Regions from separate parts of the Lysinibacillus sp. NPDC098008 genome, predicted to be linked through region 2. Evidence: riboswitches for the same ligand, from Rfam matches in the RefSeq annotation. Region 2 holds a riboswitch; the other holds the start of a gene.
What was found. A riboswitch is a leader RNA that binds a small molecule or an ion and turns the genes downstream of it on or off. The one in region 2 is predicted to bind FMN.
Positions count from the first base shown of each region.

Region 1 (12,274 bases), on a different contig from region 2:
TATGGCGTATATACTTATAGTTAGAAATTATTAAATAAGGTTCCTAGAAATCTTCTTGAAAGATACATAAGGCGGTGAACTTAGTAGACATGTCAGTATTAATTATTGGCAGCGTGAGTAATGATGTATTGCGTCTGCAAAAATATTTTCATCGCATCGACATTCAAGATATACATTGCTTTTCCACACCAGAAGCAGCAATGAATTATTTATTTGATTCCTCTTTAAAGGAAGAGTTGGAATTAATCATACTCGATGCTAAAATGACGCTTAAAAATTGCGAGGAAATTTGTCAGTATATTCACGCATTAAAAAATTGGGTGGATGTCCCTATCCTTCTATCCACTACTTATGAAAAAACCGTGACAATTGATAGGGTATTTGAAGCTGGTATTTTCGATTTTATTTTAAAGCCATTTGACTTCACTCAATTTAAGACTCGCATTCAAGTAGCCTTAAAATATCAGCGAGAAACTAGGCTTCGAAAAGAACAGGAAAGCATTATTCAAAAGGACTTATTTATCGCAAAAAAATTCCAAAAAAATGCGTTATCACCTCCATTAAATCTTGAGCAAATTCAGATCGATGGGCTTTATGTAACATCTAATACATTAGGCGGTGATATGTACTGTTGGTTTAAGATTAATGATCATTTAACCGCTGTTCTTTTATACGATGCAATGGGGCATGGTATCGCTGCATCTCTCGTAACAATGTCTATTCGATCTTTATTAAAAGGGATTATTACCAAATTAATTGATCCAGTAATGGTGATTCGGGAACTTAACCGCCAAATTTACGAACTATTTTCTGATGAAGATATGGACCGATTTTTAATGACAGCCATCTACATACTTATAGATACTAAAAATGGAACTTTACACTATGTGAACGCTGCTCATCCTTCTGGTTTTTTATTTGGAAAATATGGAGAAACAGTATTCCTTCCAGCGAATACACCTATCCTCGGATTATTCCCTACTATTCAAATAAATAAAAAAACAATACCTTTATCAGGCTGGCATCGTATTATTCTTTATACGGATGGGTTACTAACTGTAAACGAGCAAAAATCCATTGATATGGACTTTTTCTATATGTACGCTTCACAGGAGAATGGCTATGCATTACAAAAGTTTTCTCAAAAATACAATTTATTCGATAATGATTACAGCGATGATATTACAGTAGTTTCAATAACAATTACATTACAGGGTAGGTGATTGATGATGGAATTCACACTCAATGTAAATCCAGATGCACATGCCATAGCCTTTATTGATCAAGTGATGGAAAATTACACAAATGTATACAATCTACCTTATAAACGAGAATTGCGCTTTGTTGTACATGAATTAGTAATAAATGCTGTTGAAGCTATGAAAAAAATAGATGAATGCTCAAAAAAGGAGATTCAGGTACATGTAATCCAATCTCACGAAGAAATTATCATAACAGTCATGGATGAGGCAAAAGGAATTGCTGAAAATGAATGGGACAATATTTTACAATTTGATTTAAACGAGCTTGATTATTCTGATCGTGGTCGTGGTTTATTTTTTGTCAAAAACATGGTGGATCACCTTTGGTTTGAACATATTTCTGAAACAAAGTTTTTAGTTGGAGTGTCAAAAAAGATTCTGTTGTAACGTAAACTTGGGGGTGCTTTTATGAAAATGTCTATTCGAAAAAAAATAAATTTGCTTATATTTAGCTGTATTTTATTACTTACTGCCCTTTTAGCAGGTATAAATTTTTATATTGCTAAAAACAATCTGTTAGAAAGTGCCAATACAAAGCTGTTATCAGATATTCAGCTAAGCTATGAATATTTAGACGCTAAGTATCCAGGAGAATGGTCCATCCAAAATAATCAGCTCTATAAAGGCGACATCAATATGGTGGAAAATTTTGAAATAACCGAGCAGGTTGGCAAGTTAACAAACGGAAATGCTGTATCCATTTTTCAGCATGATACACGCATTAGTACAAATATCACCGAAAATGGTCAACGCGCATTAAATACAAAGGTATCCGATGAAGTTGCGACAGTTGTATTAGGGGAGAAAAAGCGATTTATCGGCTCAGCCACTGTTTTAGGAAGCTTACATCAAGCAGCCTATGACCCTATTTTAGATCGTCAAGGAGAAGTTATTGGTGTATGGGCAACCGCCGTCCCTACCGCTCCTTATATAAGCATTGCCACAAAATCCGCACTTGAAAATGTAGTAGCTTCCTTAGTAATTGCTATTCTTATGATTGGTGGTATTAGTTGGTTTTTACAAAAGCAAATTATTAACCCTATTAATATTCTAAGTATGAATGCTAAAGAACTAGCAAAGCTAAATTTAGATGTAAAATTATTAAACCCTAAAGGGAAAGATGAAATCGCTGATTTAGCACATGCCTTTAACGATATGAAAACGCAATTAACCGAAACAATATCAATTGTAGCTAGTAGCGCCAATCAAATTGCTCATTCCTCACACTCATTGGCAGAATCATCACATCAAACAAGCGAGGCTTCTAACCAAATTGCGCTGACAATGAATGATATTGCAGTTGGTACAACGACTCAATCTGACCAAGCGGAGCGTATCGTATCAATGATGCAGAAAACACTTGAGGAAGTAGCAAATAGCTTACAGCAGGCAGAAGTTACTTTAAATAGTGCGATTGAATCAACCCATATCGCCCGCAAAGGAGAAGAAGCCATCAATGAAGCTATTAAACATTTGAATGATGTAACACAAACGGTATCCTATGCAACTGATTCCATTCAAAAGCTAGGGAAACGCTCTGAAGAAATCGGTGGTATCATCACTGTTATTACAGGTATTGCAGAACAAACAAATCTACTAGCACTAAATGCAGCTATCGAAGCTGCACGTGCAGGTGAACAAGGGAAAGGCTTTGCTGTTGTTGCATCGGAGGTACGACAACTAGCGGAGCAATCCAGTATAGCTGCAGGGCAAATTACAAATCTTATTAACGATATTCAAGCTGAAACATCTGTTACAGTAAGAACAATGGAAAGCAATCTCCTAGCTGTAGAGGAGCAAGTAACAATTATTAATAAGGGCGGCAGTGCTTTAAAAGAAATTGTAGAGAAGGTTGTTGAAACCGAAGAAGGCGTTGAACAAATGAAAGTCGCATTTACAAATGTAAACGACAACTCCTTAAGCGTACAACAAGCAATCCAAGATATTTCTCGTATTATCGAGGATTCCGCAGCAGCCACAGAGGAAATTGCTGCTACATCTGAAGAACAATATGCAACCGTTGCAGAAATTACACAAAACTCAGATGAATTATCATCAATTGCTGATAAACTACAACATGAGGTCAATAAATTTAAATTTTAAGTCTTTAGAGCTTACTAGCTCAAAGTTTGAAGAAAAAGAAAATGGAGGCGCTAGAGGATGAATCAGAAGAAAATTGCGATGGATATTGACACAAAGACTGATTATATTTTGATTGCGTTTACTGGTGATTTAGAGTACGGAATGATTGAGGACATAAAAAAAGAGCTTCAAGCGCTTAATTTGAATACTAAGCATGGGTACATTATCGATATGCAAAAAGTAACAAATATCGATAGCACTGGCTTTGGTATGATTGTAAATTTTGCTAAGAAAGTATCTGTAAAAGAAAAGAAAATCGCCATTATTGTTGTCGATGATTTCATTCGCAACCTGTTCGCCATATCACAAGTCGATAAAGTATTCCCGATTGCAAAAAGCGAGGAGCAGGCACGAAAAATGATTAGAGAAGATTGGTTAGGTGAACTTTCACTTAACGACTATTAAACGCCCCATATAGGGTGTATTCCTACCAAATGAGGAATACACCCTATTTTCTTTAGTATTGCAAAAGCATATTAATAAACACAACTAGAATCACAATTGGTACTACCACTAGCATTAATACACGGTATGTCACATAATAGCCTTGTCCCATTTGGCTACCCATCAGCAATTCTTTTCTCACAAACTCTTTCTCCACAATATGGGCAATAAAAATGGCAATTAAGAAATTCCCTAATGGTAGCATTAAATTTGATACTAAAAAATCAGTGACATCAAAAATACTTTTCTCAAAGATTGTTATATTCGCTAACACACTAGAAGAAAGCGCTGCTGGAATCGCTGCTAAAAATACGATGCTACCAAGTAAAATGGTTAATAAAGGACGCGATTTCTGACTATTTTCTATAAATGCCGCTACAATAATTTCATATAAGCTAAATGAAGACGTTAATGTGGCAAATAAAAATAGTAATAAAAACATCGCTAAAAACACTTCGCCAAATGGCATTTGACCAAATGCTGTTGGCAGCACCATAAATAATAGACCCGGTCCTGCTGCAGGCTCTAAATCAAAGGCAAAGACAACAGGGAAAATCGCTAAGCCCGCTAAAAATGATACAAGCACTGTTAGTACCACCACAGACCCCGCTGAATTCGGAAGACTTACATCCTTTTTTAAATAGGAGCTATATGTAACAAGGCAAGAAAACCCAACGGCTAAGCCAAAAAATGATTGCCCTAGCGCCTCTAACAATGCCCTTCCTGTAATATTCGAGAAATCGGGCCATAAAAAGAATTTAATGCCCTCCAATGCACCATCTAATGTCACTGCGCGTACAACAAGCACAATAAACATCATAAATAACAATGGCATCATCCATTTATTCGCTTTCTCAATACCATTTTGTACGCCTAACGAAATAACAAGCACATTTGCTAGCGTAAATAACGCCAGACCTACTAATGTAATCCAAGGCGTTCCAATAATCTTACCAAATAGTTCAGTTGGATCAGTTGCAGGGTCAATAACAGCGCCAGTGATGCCAAGCCCACTATAAATAAAAATCCAACCTCCAACAACACTATAGAACGTTAATAGTAAAAAACAGCCGAGCACGCCCATACGGCCAATCCAAGCCCACCCTGGCTTTGTTGGCGTAATCTTTTTATAGGCGGTTACTGCCTCTGACTGTGTGCCACGCCCTAAAATATACTCAGATAGTAACATCGGTAAGCCAATTAACAATGTAAATAGCACAAAGATTAGAAAAAATGCGCCTCCCCCACTTTGTCCCATTACATATGGCAGCTTCCAAATCGCTCCTAAGCCAATTGCCGCACCCGCTGACGCTAAAATAAACCCTAACTTACTAGACCATTGTCCCTTTTTTTCACTCATCTCTTCAATCTCCTCAAACATGCTAAACTCCCTTTTATTTTACATGAAAATAACAGACGCGCCTAGTTTGCCTTTGAGCTAGCTCTATCCGTCACTTTTGGGATTCTATCCTGCACTTTTTCTATTCTATCCACCAATTAAAAAAACCTCAGGCATATCATATACCCGAGGCTTATTTTCTTTATTTTGTTATATACATTGAACGCTGGCGATCAATCCATTTACGCATTGTTGTAAATAATAATGCCATAATAGCTGTTAATAAAATACCTTTGACAATATTAAATGGCAAAATTCCAGCGATAATCATTTTATAAAGTGAATCACCAACAACTGGTTCCATTCCTAAGAAATATGTGTACATTGGTAAAAATACAGCATAGTTTAAGAAGCTCATTCCTACTGCCATTACAACTGTTCCAGTTGCTAAACCGCCAATTAACCCTAGCATAGATTTAAAGCGATTAAAAATAAAGCTGACCGGTAAAATAAATAAAATACCTGTTGCAAAGTTAGCAATATGTCCTACTGGAACACCAGTTGGCGTACCTGAGAAAATCCAATCTAACACATTTTTAAATAACTCTACTAAAATTCCAGCTACTGGTCCCATTGTGATCGCTGCTAATAATGCAGGCATGTCACTAAAGTCCACTTCCAAAAAGGCTGGGAATGGCGGAATTGGAAAATTAAATAGCATTAATAAAAATGAAATACTGCTCAGCATGCCAATCGTAATAAACGATTGAAGTTTAATGTTTTTCTTCATAGAAAACTCTCTCCTCTTTGCTGATTCAATCTCGCAAGAAGAAAGGTGACGATCTGCGCCTTCATTGTTCGCATGAAAAAACCCTTATGCAGCGGAAGCATAAGGGAGAAAGGCATGACTAATAAACGTCAATATTAACTATTTTTGAACACTTTTAAGAAAAGCATGCTAAAAAAGCGCTCGACCATAGTTAAATAACAATGAATGACGATCGTACCTCCATCTTCTCCCATCCAGACTTTAACTGTCGGCCTTGGAATTACACCAAGTCAGCCATGCAAAACATTTGCACAGGTCGCGGGCTGAAGAGCTTCACATAAACCACTCAAGTTAATAAAAAATATTAACGGTTTACTACTCTATTACCGCCGGTCGGGATTTTCACCCTGCCCCGAAGATGAATCATATTATTTTGTATTACAACTTTACTATAAATAATTATTAGGAAAAAGTAAATAGTTCTGCTCAAAAAAATCCTATTAAATTTGTATGTATTAAAAAATAGAGCACCCTCCATTGTAGAAGGATACTCCACACTTATTTTATTTCTTTGACTCTTCTTCCATATACTGTTTATTTGGTCCTACAGGCTTTGGCAAATAATTTGTTAAATCGAACCCCTCCCAGCTTTCCTGGATAACATTATCCAAACGTAGCTGTTGATTAAAGCTAGCAGCAGTTAACGTCATTGCCTCAATTAATTGTGTAGCACGAACTGCTTCCATTGCTGTTAAATCAAGTGGTGTATCGAATGTAACAATGACACCCTCTGCTTCCTCTTTGACAGTATAAGTAATGTTTTCAGGGATCGCAGGCGTATAGACATCATTATTTTTATTTTTCATTTGTAATAATGCCTCTGTCACTGTTGGGAATGTTTGGCGGAAATCGGGCGATAAATATTCGCCTCCATTTTCATCCTTATATAAATAATAATTATAATGTTTTTCAGTTGTTAAGGACATCGCCAAGCTTGGTTCACCTTCTTGGGAAAACTCATAAGGTGTCCCATCTTCATTTTGAACCTCAACTTCCTTATATTCAGAATCGGAGAATGTATCTTCCAAAGTACCTTTATATTCATTGACAGTAGCTGATGCCACATCATAATTATTTTCCTTTGGTACTACATGGACAAGCTTATCCTCTTCTTCCTTAAGCTTGCCTTTATAAGGATGATAGTCTGTAAAGCCTTTCGCTTCCTCATCAATTTGAGGAGCGTATTTTTCATACATTTGTAGGGTAGAAGGCTTTTCTCCTTCAAAATCAGTTGCTACACGCTCATTTGGAATTACATAGGTCATTGGAACACTTTCTGCGTCACGTCCTGCCAAGCCAATACGGAAAGCGACAGCATCTGTAAGATCATCCTCATAGACAGATGTACGTAAGGATAAAAAGCGCTCATGCTCCTTTACAACATTGGATTCGAGCACATCATTTTGCGTAGAGGCATCTTTTGCATTTGCAGCACTTTCTTCTACAGCGTTACTATCTGCATACTGTGTCGTTGCGACATTGCTAGCCTGGTCTTGCTGTTCAGCCTTATTATTCATCAGCAGTGAGCCTACCAGTATCGTTAACGCAAAAACCGCTGCAACACTCATAAAAATTTGCATTTGACGAAGCTTTGGTCGTGTTGTTGCAGTAGACTGCTCATCCTCTAATGGCTGCTGTATAGCTTCTTGAAGGTGAGCATTATCTTGCAAGCGGGCATCCGCCAATAACCGATTTAATATATCCTCTTTAGAACGGTGGTCAGAAAGCTTAGGGGCATTGTGTAATACATGTTCAAGGTGCTCATCATCAAATTGCTTGTGCGTCATTGCCGTTTCGCCTCCTGTTCTTTAATCGGCTGTAGCTGTTGTCTTAAAAACTTAATGGCACGATGCTGCGTTGTTTTTACCTTTGCTTCTGTCCAACCTAAGATTTGTGCAGTTTCTGCAATTGATAAATCTTGAAAATAGCGCATAATAATCACCATTTTTTGATCGCCAGTGCATTTTTCTAGCGCTGACTCTATCTGTAAAAACTCATCACTGGCTTGTAGCATATCCTCCGGTGATGGTGTGGTTGAATGGAGTTGTTCCGTTTCCCAGTCAAAGAAATCAAGTGAATGCTTCTGGCGTACGGCTTGCTTTCGGAAATGGTCAATGGCAACATTTTTTGCAATGGCAAAAAGCCACGTTTTCTCACTACTATTGCCCGCAAATTGGTCGTATGAGCGCAATACCCGCACATAAACTTCATGCGCCAAATCTTCAGCAAGTGTACGGTTTTTTACTAAGTATATTAGAAATTGGAACACGTCTTGATGATATGCATCGTATAGTCGATGGAACACGGAGTCATTCAAAGCACTCCACCCCCGTTCTATAATATTTGTCGTCTTACATTCATAGAAGTTACAGCCAATTCATAACAATCGCTGTTATTATTCGAACGGTAAATAAAACGTAAAGGTTGTGCCTTCTTTCAGCACGCTGTCTACCATAATATTGCCAGAATGTGCCTTGACAATATTTCGAGCAATGGCTAAGCCAAGCCCTGTACCACCTTTAGAGCGAGTACGTGCCTTATCCGCCTTATAAAATCGTTCAAAAACATAAGGTAAATCTTCCTGAGGTATGCCATGCCCTGTATCCTGCACAGAAATTTTTGCAAAGGTTGGCTCCTGCTCTACTTTTACAGTAACTGCTCCTTCATCTGTATGTCGAAGTGCATTATCCACTAAGTTTGTTAGCACTTGTTCAATACGGTCCTCATCTATACTAATCATGGCATCATCATTAAATTCACTATCAAAAATCAAACGAACATGCTTTTCCTTTGCTACCTGTGCAAATTTTTGTGTAATCCGTTCGAATGTAGAATTAATAGGTAATTCATCTTTATACAGCGTCATATGTCCTGATTCCATACGTGCTAAATCTAATAAATCGGTCACAAGACGTCCCATTCGTTTTGATTCATCATAAATAATTTTTGTAATTTCATTGCGCTCTTCCTGATCTTGAATAAAATCATCATCCATTAATGCTTCTGAATAGCCTTGAAGCATAGCAATAGGTGTACGCAGCTCATGCGAAACATTGGCAATAAAATCTGAGCGCAGCTTTTCTAAGCGATGTTGCTCTGTCATATCACGAATAACAGCGACAGCTCCGCGTATTATTTCACCGCTATAAAGAGGGCTAATCGTAAATGTGTAATAGTTACCGTCCATTTCAATTTCCTCTTCTAGCTTATCCTCAAACATTAACACATGGTCAAGCATATGATAAAGCTCAGGTGGAATCGGTTTTGCGCTTTGTGAGCCTTTATTGACAAACCACTTTTGCATTAAACGCTCTGCTGGTGGGTTGCTTAGCAGAATTGTACGGTCACGATTAAAGGTAATGACTGCATCTGTCATCGATGTTAAAATATTCGATAATTGTTCATTTTCCTGATTAATAACCTCTAAATTATGCTTTAATTGACGCCCCATTTGATTGAAGGCAACTGCAAGCTGACCAATTTCATCATTCTGGGCTGTTGGCATTTTCGCCTCAAAATTCCCCTTAGCAATTTCAAATGCTAGCTCTCGCATTTTTCTAAGCGGTGAGGTAATACGTGAGGATAGGAAAAATGCAAAAAATGTCGTTAAAACAAATGCAATAAAAGCAGCTAAAAAGACAATTTTCGTTGTTTCTTTGGATGTTTTATGTAATGCATCTGGGCTTTGATAAATAAAAACAGCACCATGTACAGCATTCTCCACATTTAATGGAAAGCCAAGCACAACATAGGATTCCATTTTTTCTTGATCAGTAGAGGATGGCATCATCATTTCCTTGATAATCGGTTTATCTGATTGGAAAATTTCATGAAATGATCGATTCGCTAAAATTGTATCTTGTATTTCTTTTTTATTGACGCCCTCCTGCATCGCGAACGATACCTCATTATCACGAATAGCAATAAGCGCATTTGTTCCTGTTGGCAAAATATCCTTTAGCAATGCTGAGGTAGATTCGGTCGTTTCATTATCATCTACAATACTTGCGACAGTTGCAGCCGTTTGACGTAAAGACATTTCCGCTTGCTGCATATGATAATTTTGAAGAAATTCAAGCATTAATACCGTGAAAACAAATAATACAAATGAAACGAGAAGCAATATGGTTACCCATAGCTTCCCGACAACACTATTCCATATTCTATTCATTGACAACCTCAAACTTGTAGCCAACGCCCCAAACCGTCACAATCATCTTGGCAGCGTTTTCTGACACACGATTAAGCTTTTCACGTAAGCGTTTAACATGCGTGTCGACTGTACGTAAGTCCCCAAAGAAATCATAATGCCAAACCTCTTTTAGTAATTGTTCACGGTCAAATACTTTGTCTGGCGATTTTGCTAAGAAGTATAGTAATTCATATTCCTTTGGTGTTAAATTCACCTCAATGCCCTCTGCTGTGACACGATGTGCATCATGGTCAATCATTAGATGCTGGAACACCACTAAATCCTTTGAGGAAGATGCATTTGTCGTTGGTGAAAAAGCTTGTGAGCGGCGTAAAATAGCCTTCACGCGTAACACAACCTCACGAGGACTAAATGGTTTTACAATATAATCATCTGCGCCAAGCTCAAAGCCTTGTACACGATTCGCTTCCTCACCTTTTGCAGTTAATAAAATAATCGGCGTTGTTGCTCGTTCTCGAATTTCCGCACACACTTCCAGCCCATCTTTTTCAGGCATCATAATATCAAGTAAAATACAGTGATACTCTTTTTCTAAAGATTTTTCGATCGCTTGTTCACCATTTTCTGCCTCGTCAACAAGGTATCCTTCTCGCTCTAAATACATTTTTAATAAGCGGCGAATACGATCCTCGTCGTCTACTACTAATACTGAAATATTTTCTGACACTTTCACGATCCCTCTCTTCTAATCTTTCTCTATCTTCTATTGTACATGGTGTGACACATATTGAAAAGAAAAGAAAGCCTTTTCGCTGTCGCGAAAAGGCTTATTATGTCACAAATTATGCGTAGGAGTGTAAACCTGCAAGAATTAAGTTCACAGCAATTAGGTTAAATAAAATAATACCGAAACCAATTAATGCTAGCCAAGCAGATTTTCGACCTTCCCAGCCTTTTGATAGACGTAAATGTAGGAACGCCGCATAAAATAACCATGTAATAAGTGCCCATACCTCTTTTGGGTCCCATCCCCAGAAACGACTCCAAGCAATTTGTGCCCAGATCATCGCAAAGATTAAAGCACCTAGAGAGAATAATGGGAAGCCAATAAGCACTGAACGATAGCCGATTTCATCAAGTAATTGTAAATTTACGCGCTTCACAAATGGTTGGAAAATGGCACTAATACGACGACGTGCGATTAAGCGAATCAATCCATATAAAATAGAACCTACGATTAATGACCAAACAACCGTTGTTAATTTTTTCGCATTAATAAGTGCTGGCATTTCAACGATAGGTGACATACCATGCTCTTCAATTGCTTCATATTCATGCATCCCAAAAATTGGCGGCATATTATAGGTGATTTTATGGGATGCACCCTCTTTATCAACATATGTGTAGCTAGATTCATAATCCATTGCATTAAATGTAGTCGTTACAATTACAAAGCCAATCACTACAACAAGTGTATACATTACCGCCTCTAACCAAAAACGCTCTTTCGAAGGCTTTTTAACATCTACTACTTTTAATAAATAGATAAGCCCTGCCACAGCACTGATCGCTAAAATAGACTGCCCTAATGCTGCTGTAATAACGTGAATCGTTAACCAATGACTTTGTAATGAAGGCACTAATGGACTTACTTCTTTTGGGAACATTGCTGCATAGGCAATAATTAATAGCGCTATTGGCAATGCAACTAGTCCAAGTGCTGTTACACGATAAATAAAGTAAATTAAAATAAATGCACCAATAATAAACATACCAAAGGCAGTTGTAAACTCAAACATATTACTTACTGGTGCATGGCCTGTATAAATCCAACGGGTAATAAAATAGCCAAGCTGTGATAAGAACCCAATAATGGTTGCGCCAATAGCAAGCTTGCCCCATTTGCCAGTGTTCTTACCAGTAGCGTTCGCTTGTTTAATGGACCCACCAAATAGCAATGTTGCAATTAAATAAGCAACGAATGCTATATATAATAGGTTACCACTTATATCAATCAAACTCATCAGGTGTTGTCACCTTCCTTTTCTTTAATACCACTATTTGCGGACTCTTCGCTATCCTCATCATTTTCTAATTGATCTTTA
Region 1 is NZ_JBIWBA010000003.1:40,756-53,029, reverse strand. Features, by position in the region: gene ACIQVU_RS04990 (SpoIIE family protein phosphatase) at 90-1,223, shown strand; gene ACIQVU_RS04985 (ATP-binding protein) at 1,227-1,649, shown strand; gene ACIQVU_RS04980 (methyl-accepting chemotaxis protein) at 1,671-3,365, shown strand; gene ACIQVU_RS04975 (STAS domain-containing protein) at 3,423-3,809, shown strand; gene ACIQVU_RS04970 (sodium-dependent transporter) at 3,862-5,208, opposite strand; gene ACIQVU_RS04965 (ECF transporter S component) at 5,390-5,977, opposite strand; FMN riboswitch at 6,195-6,380, opposite strand; gene ACIQVU_RS04960 (RNA polymerase subunit sigma) at 6,520-7,803, opposite strand; gene sigX (RNA polymerase sigma factor SigX) at 7,800-8,333, opposite strand; gene ACIQVU_RS04950 (ATP-binding protein) at 8,412-10,187, opposite strand; gene ACIQVU_RS04945 (response regulator transcription factor) at 10,180-10,896, opposite strand; gene ccsB (c-type cytochrome biogenesis protein CcsB) at 11,012-12,193, opposite strand; gene resB (cytochrome c biogenesis protein ResB) at 12,193-12,274, opposite strand, start outside.
Region 1: it holds a riboswitch for FMN, as region 2 does, so the genes downstream of both, ACIQVU_RS04965 (ECF transporter S component) here and ribD (bifunctional diaminohydroxyphosphoribosylaminopyrimidine deaminase/5-amino-6-(5-phosphoribosylamino)uracil reductase RibD) in region 2, are expected to answer to the same signal.

Region 2 (12,274 bases):
AACATGTCAGATTCTGCCTAACACGTCCTTTTCTAAGTTTCACCCACTACATGGCAAGAACCATCAAAATTTTTTGTCAACAGGCTATCGCCACAAAAATTTTTGAGTTATTGTTCCACAATTTCTTGCCATGTAGTGGATGCCGAATTTCTGTGGTCTACCAAGAAATCGGAAAAAATTCAGCCTTCCGACTTCGAGATTGCGGCTTCAAGCAATCGAAAAAATTCGAGGAGGGAAAGAAAATGACAGAAAAACAATTATTCCAACCTATCTATGAAATCATTCGATTAAGGGCAGAAAGACGCAAGTTACCAAAGAAATACCTTGCTGAGCAGTTAAATCAGCATACGGTAAGAAGTCCAGAAGATTTTGCGAGTAGTGCTATCAAGTTTATGAGTGATGAGGGGAGAGAAATATTTTTAGTGGCTTGTCTGTCTACTCAAAATGAATTGTTATCTTTGCATCGCTGTCACATAGGTACACTCGATATGAACCTTGTATCACCAAGAGAAGTCTTTAAAACAGCAATAATGCAAAATGCGGCGTCTATCATCGTGGCACATAATCATGTGCGTTCCAATTGTACGCCAAGTCCAGAGGATGAAGTAGTGACAGAACGCTTGCAACAAGCAGGGGAAATAATAGGGGTGGAATTACTCGACCATTTAATCGTGACAAGTAATCAGTTTATCTCGCTAAAAGAAAAAAGCTACTTCTACTAGACAAATAAACAATCTTTTCACTTGATTGAAAATGCTTAACAAGTGAAAATACGGCACATGTTCATGCCATCCTCCTCCATGAACATGTGACGATAATTATTCAGGTTTTCTTATGAAATGGTTATTTTTCTATTCGCATAATCCGATATAAAAAGGCAACAAACTGCGCTCTTGTAACAGGTTCATTTAGGCGGAAATTGCCATTATCGCCTAATGCAATGCCTTCACGCTCTAACACCGCAATATAGCCTGCACTCCAATGTTGGCTATCTACATCTTTAAATGAACTTGTGCCTTGTGGTGTTAGCCCTAGTACGCCCACAAGGACTTTCGCTAATTGTGCTCTTGTCATATTTTCGGTTGGATGGAACGCACCATTTGCCCCATCGACAATGCCTGCTTGTTGTAATGTCGCAATTGCCTCATAGTAAGGATGATTTTTCGGTACATCTGAGAAATTCTCAGCGGTTCTTACTGTTTCGAGGGAAAAGGCTCTCGTCAATAACACTGCCACATGCATACGACTAATCGGTGCGTTTGGACGGAAAGACCCATCCTCATAGCCTTGGATAATACTGCGTGCTGCCAGTTCCTCAATCATGTCTTTTGCCCAATGGCTTTCTACATCATGAAATGTCACGTTTGGCTTTGGTAATGGCGGTTCTTGTGGCTGCTTCGGCTCTTCCACAGGCAATGCTGTCCACTTCGCATAAAGCGTACTATTTTCTCGCACAACCATTTCCTCTGTCAACGGCTTTGTCAGTGCTTCATCTTGATACCAACCATCAAAACGATAGCCTTCTCTTGTTGGGCGAGGTATCTCACTTATTTTTGTGTTGTAGGGTATTTCGATTGGTTGTAAAGCTGTGCCACCGTTCGTTTGCAAGGTGATGGTTACTTTTGTTGGTGGTGAGTAGTCGTTGTCATTCGATACAGATGATGGATTACTGCCTCCGCCTGTTGCGGGTGGGTTCGCTGTCCACTCGGCATACAGTGTCACATTGGTTTTTCCCATTAGAAATGTTGCATTTTCAGCATAGGATGTTCCTTTACCATCTGCTTGCGTGTTCCAACCCTTGAATATATAGCCTGTTCTGACGAGCTGACCGCTATTGCCTTGTACGGTTACATGGTCATTTTCTTCGTAGACTCCATTGTCTTTTGGCACAGTACCGCCTGTTGCGCCATTTTTATCGTAGGTCACTGTATAGGTTGGGTTTGTTGTCCATTTTGCATAGAATGTCTGATTTTGTGCGTTCATTGTGAAAGAGGCATTTTCAGCATAGTCCTGTCCTTGACCATCTGCTTGTGTATTCCAGCCTGTAAATGTAAAACCTGTTCTTGCTAAGTTGCCACGATTTTGTATGTTTACAGCACCGCCTTGTTTATAAGTCAGTTTATCAACAGGTATATCACCTGTTGCGCCATTTGCTTCATACATTACATGGTAAGCGAATTCCGATTCATACGCGCCTAAATCGATGAAGCTACCTTGCCTACGTGGGTTGCCTAAAAGGTCAGTCGATTGTGTATTGAGCGCATTGTTTCCTTTATTAATCGCGGGCGACCCTGCTCGTAGTTGATAATCTTGCTGATTTGGGTCAATGAAAATAGCGTCTGGTGTGTACGTATCAGGTTGTATATCCGTTGTTGACTGATGAAATTTGGCTAGCACCTGCCCATTTTCTTCTACATCCAATAAGCTATTTTCAATCGTACCACTATAGTTAGCAAGTGCTGGGTTGCCAGCATTACCTACGATAATACTATTGTGAATTTTACTGTTTGCACTGCCGCCATAAATAGCGTTTGTGCCTTTATTGCCAATCATTGTGACGTTTGTTAGGGTGGGGCTACTACTATAGGAATTGTACATGCCCCCTCCAAAAGCTGCGGCATTGCGATCAAACGTCACATTTGTGAGAGAGGGGCTACTATTAACATTGTACATGCCCCCACCTACGCTATAAGATGCGGTATTGCTACTGAACATCACATTCGTGAGAGAGGGGCTACTATTAGCATTGTACATGCCCCCGCCACCGCTGAGGACAGAAGATACGGTATTGTTACTAAACGTCACATTCGTGAGAGAAGGGTTACTATTAGCATTATACATGCCACCTCCATAAGATAATGCGGCATTGCTACTGAACATCACATTTGTGAGAGAGGGGCTACTATAAGTATTGTACATGCCCTCCATAATAAGATGCGGTATTGCTACTGAATATCACATTCGTAAGTGAAGGGCTACTATTAGCATTGTACATACCGCCCCCATTCCTTTCTGGAGTATCTGGATGATCCGCATTTCCTCCTGTAATGGTTACACCATCTAAAATCGCCGTATCATTTAAATTCAAGCCAGATGGATGATAAAAGACACGATAAGCATTTCCTGTATTATCCGTTGGGGTATTATCAATATCCCCACTTAACATCGTTTTATGATTCTTCCAATCTCGTTCTGTAACAGTGGTTTCTGTGCCATTAAAGCCCCCGTAAATCGCAACATTATTTTGCATTTGGAAGGTATTATAACGGTCTGTTGTTCCACCAACTTTTTCCGATGGTATATACGTCCCTTGTGCCAGCCAAATTTGTACAGTTGTTGCTCCTGCTGTTAATTTAGTGGATGCTTCGTCAAGTGCTGACTGTAAATCGCCAAAGGCATTTGCCCAGCTTGTACCATCTCCACTTGCTCCTTGTTTCACATAAATCACCGCACTATCCGCTGTCGTTGTCTGTTGTGTGATGGCTGCACTATCTGCGGAGGTCGTAGGTATTTGTGTGACGATAGAGCTTATTGTATTATTCTCATCTATCGCCATTACTGGTAGACTACCAAATAGCATTTGCATGAATAAGACCATTATTGCTAGAAAAGCAAGGGGTTGTTTGGTTTTTCGTTGCATGTGCATGGTTCCTTTCCATTGATTTTGTTTTACGTGGATAAATTATACAGAGCGAAGGTTAAAATTAGGTTAAACAATAAAAATTAATCTAAAAAAGGTTGATTAACTTAGCTCAATACATATAAGACTGTTCTCAAAATAAAATAGTAGGGTAGCTATTAAAAAGGAAAAACGGAAAGTTCGTTATCTCTGTGTCAGGCAAAACGAAATAGTCAGTCACCCATTCTATTATTTGTGCTTCCAATTCATGGTTTCTCAGAACAATCTACGTCTATTCATTTTGTTTGGTCAAAGAAAATGACCACTTAAAAACGCCATCTGTCGGTAACATACCGTTCAAATGACACTTTATGTGTGATTATAGATGTGTTTAATTGTCTTTAGATTTCTATAAAGCCTTGTATATCAAGGGTTTCAAACGGTTGTCTATATGTACATGCTCCGAATGGCGCTGGTAAAACGACCTTTTTAAATCTTTTAGCAGGACTTATTGCCCCAACAAACGGCACAATTTTAGTCAATGGGGACAATGTTTTCAACGCCCCTTCTACTTTACGTGATATTTACTTTATCGCTGAGAGCGGCAACTTTCAAGAAGATATGACCATTGCGCAAGCATTAAAGGCAAACAGCTTTTTCTATCCAAAATGGGATGAGGAGCTTGCACATGAATTGCTGCAAGCATTTGCGCTAAATCCAAAGGATAAAGTGCGGAGCCTATCAAAGGGTATGGTATCTGCACTTGGCATTATTACAGGCTTTGCAAGCAATGCAGCCATTAGCCCTATATTGGCTTAGATGTGGCAGCACGTAGTATGTTTTATGATTTGCTAATCGACCAGCAAATTGATAATCCACGATTATATATTTTATCGACACATTTAACTGACGAAGCTAGTGAATTATTTGAGGAATTTTTTATTTTACAAGAAGGGCAGCTATTACTTCAAAAAACGGCTGATGAATGGTATCAGCATATTGTTGCGGTTAAGGTTAATGCTACTGATGTTGTAGCGGCCATTGGTGAATTAGCCATTATCCATCAACATATGTTTATGCAAGAAATGGTTGCAATTGTCCATACAAAATGTCAAGCTTGAATCGGTTTCTCTACAAGATATGCTGGTGTATTTAAGTAAACAGAAGGCGAGGTCAGGAAAATGACAACATTAAAGGGTAGCTTTTATATTCTCATTCAAAGCTATAAGAAAAATATTATTATTTTTTGGGGCATTTTATGTTCCATTATACTATTGGCATTTTTTATAGATGCATTTTTTGGTCAATATGTAACATTTGCTATGACGATATCCATTCCCGTCTATATTTTCTATAGTTCAATGGCAGCTAAGTTTTTAAATAAAACTTTACCTTATTTTTTAAAGCTTGATGTTAGCCGCCAGCAATATATGTTGAATATTGGACTATTTTTTATTAGCTGGAGCCTTATAGGTGTGTTTATCATTGCTTGTGCACATAAAATTATTTCTTACGTTTCAAGCTTATTACATGTCAAAGATGTACTTATTATCCATCCAATTTTATTTTTTGGTACATCCCCTTCATTTTTACAAATGATGGCTTTGGATACTGTTTTACTATTATTCTGCCTTAGCTCTGGTCTTCTTTTAAATGTTGTGTTTTATCGTTTAGGGATATTAGGCGGCTATAGTTTTCTTGGCTTGCTTGCGTTTATTCCGATTTTAATGGTGATTTTCGAGTGGTATTCCCCATTGTTTGACTTCCTAACAGCATCATCCATTGCAACACTTATTAGCGGGCTACTTCTTTTTAGCATCTTACTGTATCTTATTATTGCAGCCAGTATGCGTAAAGTTTCGGTAAATCCTGCATAAAAAATAATAGACAAAGTCGATTTTTTCGATTTTGTCTATTATATTTAAATTAGGTTGCTATAAACCCAATTTTTTTAGATTTTAGCTTGCTGCTACTCTGTGGCTAGGGCAATATTTTGATGCCTCAGCCTTATTATTACTCCAATGCAGACAGTGGAATACGATAGAGCTTATCATCATGCTCTTGTGGATTTCCCCGACCATCCGAATTATTGCTAATAAAATAAAGAAAGTCATCTTCAATCAAGACATCCCGAATTCTACCTAAGTTCGTGATGACCTTATGTATTTCTTTCGTATCTAAATTAAATTGTAGGACGGCTGTCCCTCTTAATGCCGCTACATATAAATGACCATTATAATAAGCCATACCAGATGGTGCCCAAGTTGTATCGCTTCCTGAAGTAAACAGTGGTGCAATTAAATTTTCTTGTGCCTCCTTGCCTTCAATAATCGGCCAGCCGTAATTTTGACCCGCATGAATTACATTAACCTCATCATTCGCCTGGTTTCCATGTTCACTTGCATACATTGTTTCATCTGTTGACCAAGTAAGCCCTTGAGGGTTGCGGTGTCCATAGCTATAAATAAAGGATTCTGGAATAGGATTATCACTTGGAATGGTTCCATCCAAATTCATTCTTAAAATTTTCCCACCTAATGATGCAAGATTTTGTGCAATATCGCGATTAGATGCATCTCCCGTTGTTGCATAAAGCTTTTCATCTGGTCCTATTTTCAATCTTCCTCCATGATGATAAGTACCACTTGGAATTTGATCTACAAGCACGCTTTCTTCTATCCACCTATTATCCTCAAGCTGTAACGTAACAATGCGATTAAATTGACCGTCAGCATCTTCATACGTATAGTACGCATACGCTTTATTGGACGTTAAAAAATCTGGTGCTACAACAAAGCCAAGCAGCCCCGCCTCTGATGCTGTTGATAGCTCTTTGTCAAGCTTTACACTTTGTCGTTGTACTTTTTCTCCCTCTATTTTGACAATACTACCTGATCTCTCTGTTAGATAAAATGTATTGTCGATTTTATGAATGGACCAAGGTGCATCTAAATTTTCTGCAATCACCTCTATCTTCTCATCAGATAGCTGTTGCTCCTTTTCTGTATCATTTGCTTGTGGCGTATTTGCAGAACAACCTACGAGTAAAGCGATTATCAGCAAGTAGAGTGCTAATGTCTTTTTCATCGTTATCCTCCCTAAGCTTTTCAATTTTTTCTACTATATCCTAAATCAATGCTACAATCATCCTACCAAACCTCTCTTAAGGCGATTATAGAATGGGATGGTAAGGTTAGCAAATACCTATATCGAATAAATATCTATAGCAAATAAGCATAGAAAGCAGACCATATGCTATATTCTTGTAGTGGCAACGCAAGAGCCTATGTCTGCTACAGCTAATCCATTGCATTGATCGTAGCCTACATGATTAAGACAATGAACAAATCTTACAGAAGAAGAGCATCAGGCAATATTAGTAGTGAGCTTTGCTTTCAACCATTTAACCTTATGCTAAAGGCTGTGTTTTCAAGTTCAGCAAACATTTTTTATAATTTACAAGAGCGTATTTTTCTATAGGTAGGAGAAGCTCCATTCATGAAGCTGGGGTTTCTCTCTAAACTATGAGCTAATAGCTATAACATTTTCGTTAAATTTGCCATCTCAATAGCAGCAATAGCAGCATCATAGCCTTTATTGCCTGCCTTTGTACCAGCTCGCTCGATGGCTTGCTCAATCGTTTCTGTTGTGACAATGCCAAAAATCGTTGGTACACCTGTTTGTAAGCCTACGTTAGCAATACCTTTTGCTGATTCATTACATACATAATCATAGTGTGTTGTTGCTCCACGGATAACCGTACCAAGCCCAATAACAGCATCATATTTTTTAGACTCTGCCATTTTTTTCGCTATAAAGGGCACTTCAAATGCGCCCGGCACCCAAGCAACTTCAATAGCATCGTCCTCTACACCGTGACGCTTTAAGCCATCAATGGCACCTGCCAATAATTTATCATTAATAAACTCATTAAAACGTCCAACAACAATCCCTATTGTTAATCCAGTACCTACCAGCTGTGCTTCCAATGTTTTAACCATACTTCATTCCTCCTATAATAAATGCGCCATTTTTTCTTTTTTTGTATCCATATAATGAGCATTTTCTGCTACTAAACCAGCGATAAGTGGTACACGCTCCACCACTGTAATACCATATCGTTCAAGCTGTGCTACTTTATCAGGATTGTTCGTCATTAAACGAATAGATGTGACACCTAAATCTTTTAGCATTTGTGCACATAAGCTGTAATCACGCAGCTCACTCGCATAGCCAAGCATTTCATTTGCCTCTACTGTATCGTAGCCTTGCTCCTGTAATTCATAGGCTTTTAGTTTATTGAATAAGCCTATACCTCGTCCTTCCTGTCGCATATAAAGAACTGCCCCTACCCCTTCCTGCTCAATCGTAGCAAGCGCTGTTTGTAGCTGCGCACCGCAATCACAGCGTTTGGAGCCAAAAACATCACCTGTTAAGCATTCTGAGTGAATACGAATAAGTGGTGCTGTGACATGCTGTAAATCTCCTTTAATAATGGCAACATGCTCCTTAGCATCAATAGCGTTCGCGTAGCCAATCATTGTAAAGTCACCATAATGAGATGGTAATTGAATGCTCGCTTCGCGTGAGATAATTTGCTCTGTTGCAAGGCGATAATGGATTAAGCTTTCAATTGTTATAAGCTTCATTTGAAAGCGTTGAGCAAGCTCTTTTAATTGCGGTAGACGAGCCATCGTACCGTCCTCATTCATAATTTCGCAAATAACACCCGCTTGCTTACTGCCACAAAGCATGGCTAAATCAACGGCTGCTTCTGTATGTCCAGGTCTTGCAAGAACGCCATTGTCCTGTGCAATTAATGGAAAAATATGCCCCGGGCGGCGAAAATGCAATGGCTGTGCATGTTCATCCAGCATTTTTTCAATCGTTAATGCCCGTTGAAATGCACTAATCCCTGTAGTTGTATCAATATGATCAATGCTTACTGTAAAGGCAGTTTGATGATGATCAGTATTATGCTGAACCATTGGCGCTAGCTTTAGCAATTGCGCTATTTGTGTACTAACAGGGGTACAAATTAGCCCTTTTCCATATGTAGCCATAAAATTAATAACCTCTGGTGTTGCATATTCCGCTAATACAACAAAATCTCCTTCATTTTCGCGATTCTCATCATCGACAACAATAATTACTTTTCCCTGCTTTAAGTCAGCTAGTGCTTCTTCAATTGTGTTAAACATACTATCCCACCTTTAAAATCCATGTTGTTGTAAAAACTCTGCCGTTAATGTTGTTGATTTTGCCTGTAGCTGTTTCGCAATATACTTTCCTAGCACATCTGTTTCGATATTTACAAGGTCCCCTTCCCGCTTAAAGCCCAGTGTTGTTTCATGGATTGTATGAGGAATAATAGATACTGTCACAAGCTCCTTTTGTAACCCAAAAATCGTTAAACTAATACCATCAATTGCAATTGAGCCACGGGGTATGCATAACGCACTTGCCTCTTGAGAAACTCTTATATCAAAATAAACTGCATTGGCAAACGGACGTTTACGCAAAATCGTGCCTACTTCATCAATATGTCCCGATACAAAATGTCCACCAAATCGACCATTGGCACTCATCGCACGCTCTATGTTAACCGTAGCACCTATTTGTAATTGTGAAAGGGCTGTTGCACGTATTGTTTCTGGCATTACATCAGCTGTAAATTGCATATTCGTAAAGCTTGTTACCGTTAAACATACGCCATTAACAGCAATGCTATCGCCGATTTTTAAATCGTGCGTAATCTTTTGAACACCAATCGTCAAAGCAATGGATTCTTGCCCTTTTGCCATTTGCTTAATCGTCCCAAGCTCCTCAATAATTCCTGTAAACAAATGCTCACCTCATTTCATTGTTAGCGTTAATTTAATATCCTCACCTATTTTTTCAACTTCAGTAAAAGTAAATGCTCCTGCTAAAGCCTCTGTTGCCATTGAAAGTGCCTCAGCGCCCAATAATTTCGGAGCGATATACACTATCATTTTTTGGACAAGCCGTTGCTGTAAAAAGGCATCTGCCATTTGACAGCCAGCTTCAACATATACTGTCATAATGCCTTCAGCTGCCAGTATTCTTAAAATATTGCGCAAGGAGCAATCTGCTATTACAAATGTACGAACTCCTGCAAAATAACGTGGCTTTGCTGTAAAAAGCCATGTTGGAGCTATATTGTCATTCAATACTTTCGCCGAACTTGGAACTTTCCCCTCTCGATCAATCACAACTCGAATCGGCTGCTTCATTGATGTACCTAACCGATTTGTTAAACTTGGATCATCTATACAAACAGTGTTTGAGCCAACTAAAATAGCATCATGCACTGCACGCGCATTATGAACATCTTCTTGAACTTGTCGACCTGTAATGGCTGTTTGCTTCCCCTTTTCAGCAGTAATTTTGCCATCTAATGAAATAGCTTGCTTTAATGTCACATAGGGTAAGCGCTGTGAGATATAGTAGAAAAATGCTTCATTTAATGCTCTTGCTTCATGCTCACATAATCCCACACTTACTGTAATACCTGCCTCCTCTAACCTTTGGACACCTCGTCCAGCAACAAGTGGATTCGGATCAAGCGTGGCAATAAAAACATGTGTTACCTGTGCTTGAATAAGTGCCTCTACACAGGGACCAGTTTGTCCAATATGGCTACAAGGCTCAAGCGTGACATACACAGTTGCCCCTTGCGCTTTCTCACCTGCAATTTTTAACGCATTGATTTCTGCATGTGCCTCACCTGCCTTAAGATGTGCTCCAAAGCCTATAATCTCCTGATCTTTTGTAATAACACAGCCCACTAATGGATTGGGAGCGGTTTGATTGCTTCCTGATTTCGCCAAATCTATAGCAAATTGCATAATTTGTTTGTCATTCATTTCCTCACCTCCTTTAAAAATAAAAAGCCACCTTAAAATAAGGGGCTTTTACGGAAAAGGCATCACTAAATAAACCAGCATAATTGCTAGCTTTTTGCCTACCTTCTCTCATCCAGACTGTTACTGTCGGCTTCGGAATTTCACCGAATCCTGCTTATTTAAGCTCGCGGGCTTTACCGCCGATTGGGACTTGCACCCGACCCCGAAGGACTTTTATTCAATTAAAAAATGACCCTACATTCTACTGCGGGGTCATTTTTGGCATTGTCAAATAAAGCCACATCTCTGTCGCTTTTTTGCCTACCTTCTCTCATCCAGACTATTACTGTCGGCCTCGGAATCTCACCGAATCCTGCTTATTTAAGCTCGCGGGCTTTACCGCCGATTGGGACTTGCACCCGACCCCGAAGGACTTTTATTCAATTAAAAATGACCTCACATTCTACTGCGGGGTCAAAATAAGCATCATCAAATAAAGCCACATCTCTGTCGCTTTTTTGCCTACCTTCTCTCATCCAGACTATTACTGTCGGCCTCGGAATTTCACCGAATCCTGCTTATTTAAGCTCGCGGGCTTTACCGCCGATTGGGATTTGCACCCGACCCCGAAGGTACTATTCATATTGCGTCTAATTATACAGCAATCATTAAAAAAATCTAGCCATTTTCTAAAAATACTTTATAGCTAAAAAGTTATTGCTGCTCTAAACTTTACAAAGTAAGCCTTCAATTAGTGAAAGTTTCCTTCATCCTATACTGATTCATACAGAATAAAAAAGCACTGAACTATTGAATGAGAACAAGGCACTTTCCTTCTCAGCCCTTTCTTTTTTCAATAAGTTCAGTGCTTTATTTACCTAGGTGTATAAAATCCAATTGTGTAGTATGGAATATTTTTATTTGAGAATTGTACACCTACAAATGCATGCGTAAATTTAGCCTGTAAAATATTTTGACGATGTCCTAATGAGTTCATTAGTGCTTCATGTGCATAAATAGCACTATATTGACCATATGCAATATTTTCACCCGCATAGGAATATTCTATACCGCCAGCCTTCATACGATCCCAAGGCTCTTGCCCTTTCAGATTTGTATGATCAAAATACTGATTAGTAACCATATCAAGGCTATGAAGACGACCAATCTGATTATACTGTGATGCGTAGGAAAGTGCAGCTATGCCTTCTGATACACGTGCTTGATTCATCAAATGTACTGTTAATTCCTCAAAGCTTTTTTGACGTGCTTGGGATGCTTGTGCGTAGAAGCCATTTTTCGATAGTTCTATTTCCTTCGTTACCCATAAAATCGAACGAACCGTATTTTTAGCATGTACATCATAGAAAAATGTTACATATTTACCATCAATAAGATATGTACCGTGTGTTGTTTGACCATACGCATCTTTATAAGATTTCGTATACTTAGTCATACCCTTTAAAATAGCGTCCACTGGTGTACCATATTTTTTCGTCACAGTTGTGCTTGATTCACCAATTTTAATGCCAAACAAAGACTGACCTTTACGTGTATCATAGCCACCAACAATTTTATTATTTTTACGACCAACTAAATAAAATTGCCGATAGTTTTTAGATGCCATTTCCCATTCCATATCATATTCTGATGCAAATGTTCTATATGGCTTTTTCTGAATTACCGACTTTTTTATCGCTGCAACCGCTGTATCCCCACTTGCACTAGCATGCGTTATAGGCGTTAAGACAGGAAATATTAGTAACACTATCGCAAATATAGCAAACCA
Region 2 is NZ_JBIWBA010000002.1:2,410-14,683, forward strand. Features, by position in the region: gene ACIQVU_RS02420 (JAB domain-containing protein) at 243-722, shown strand; gene ACIQVU_RS02425 (InlB B-repeat-containing protein) at 844-2,919, opposite strand; gene ACIQVU_RS02430 (hypothetical protein) at 2,903-3,640, opposite strand; gene ACIQVU_RS02435 (hypothetical protein) at 4,021-4,179, opposite strand; gene ACIQVU_RS02440 (hypothetical protein) at 4,130-4,438, shown strand; gene ACIQVU_RS02445 (hypothetical protein) at 4,441-4,740, shown strand; gene ACIQVU_RS02450 (hypothetical protein) at 4,801-5,496, shown strand; gene ACIQVU_RS02455 (PQQ-dependent sugar dehydrogenase) at 5,633-6,706, opposite strand; gene ribH (6,7-dimethyl-8-ribityllumazine synthase) at 7,156-7,620, opposite strand; gene ACIQVU_RS02465 (bifunctional 3,4-dihydroxy-2-butanone-4-phosphate synthase/GTP cyclohydrolase II) at 7,633-8,820, opposite strand; gene ribE (riboflavin synthase) at 8,833-9,465, opposite strand; gene ribD (bifunctional diaminohydroxyphosphoribosylaminopyrimidine deaminase/5-amino-6-(5-phosphoribosylamino)uracil reductase RibD) at 9,475-10,506, opposite strand; FMN riboswitch at 10,603-10,720, opposite strand; FMN riboswitch at 10,805-10,922, opposite strand; FMN riboswitch at 11,006-11,123, opposite strand; gene ACIQVU_RS02480 (CAP domain-containing protein) at 11,360-12,274, opposite strand, start outside.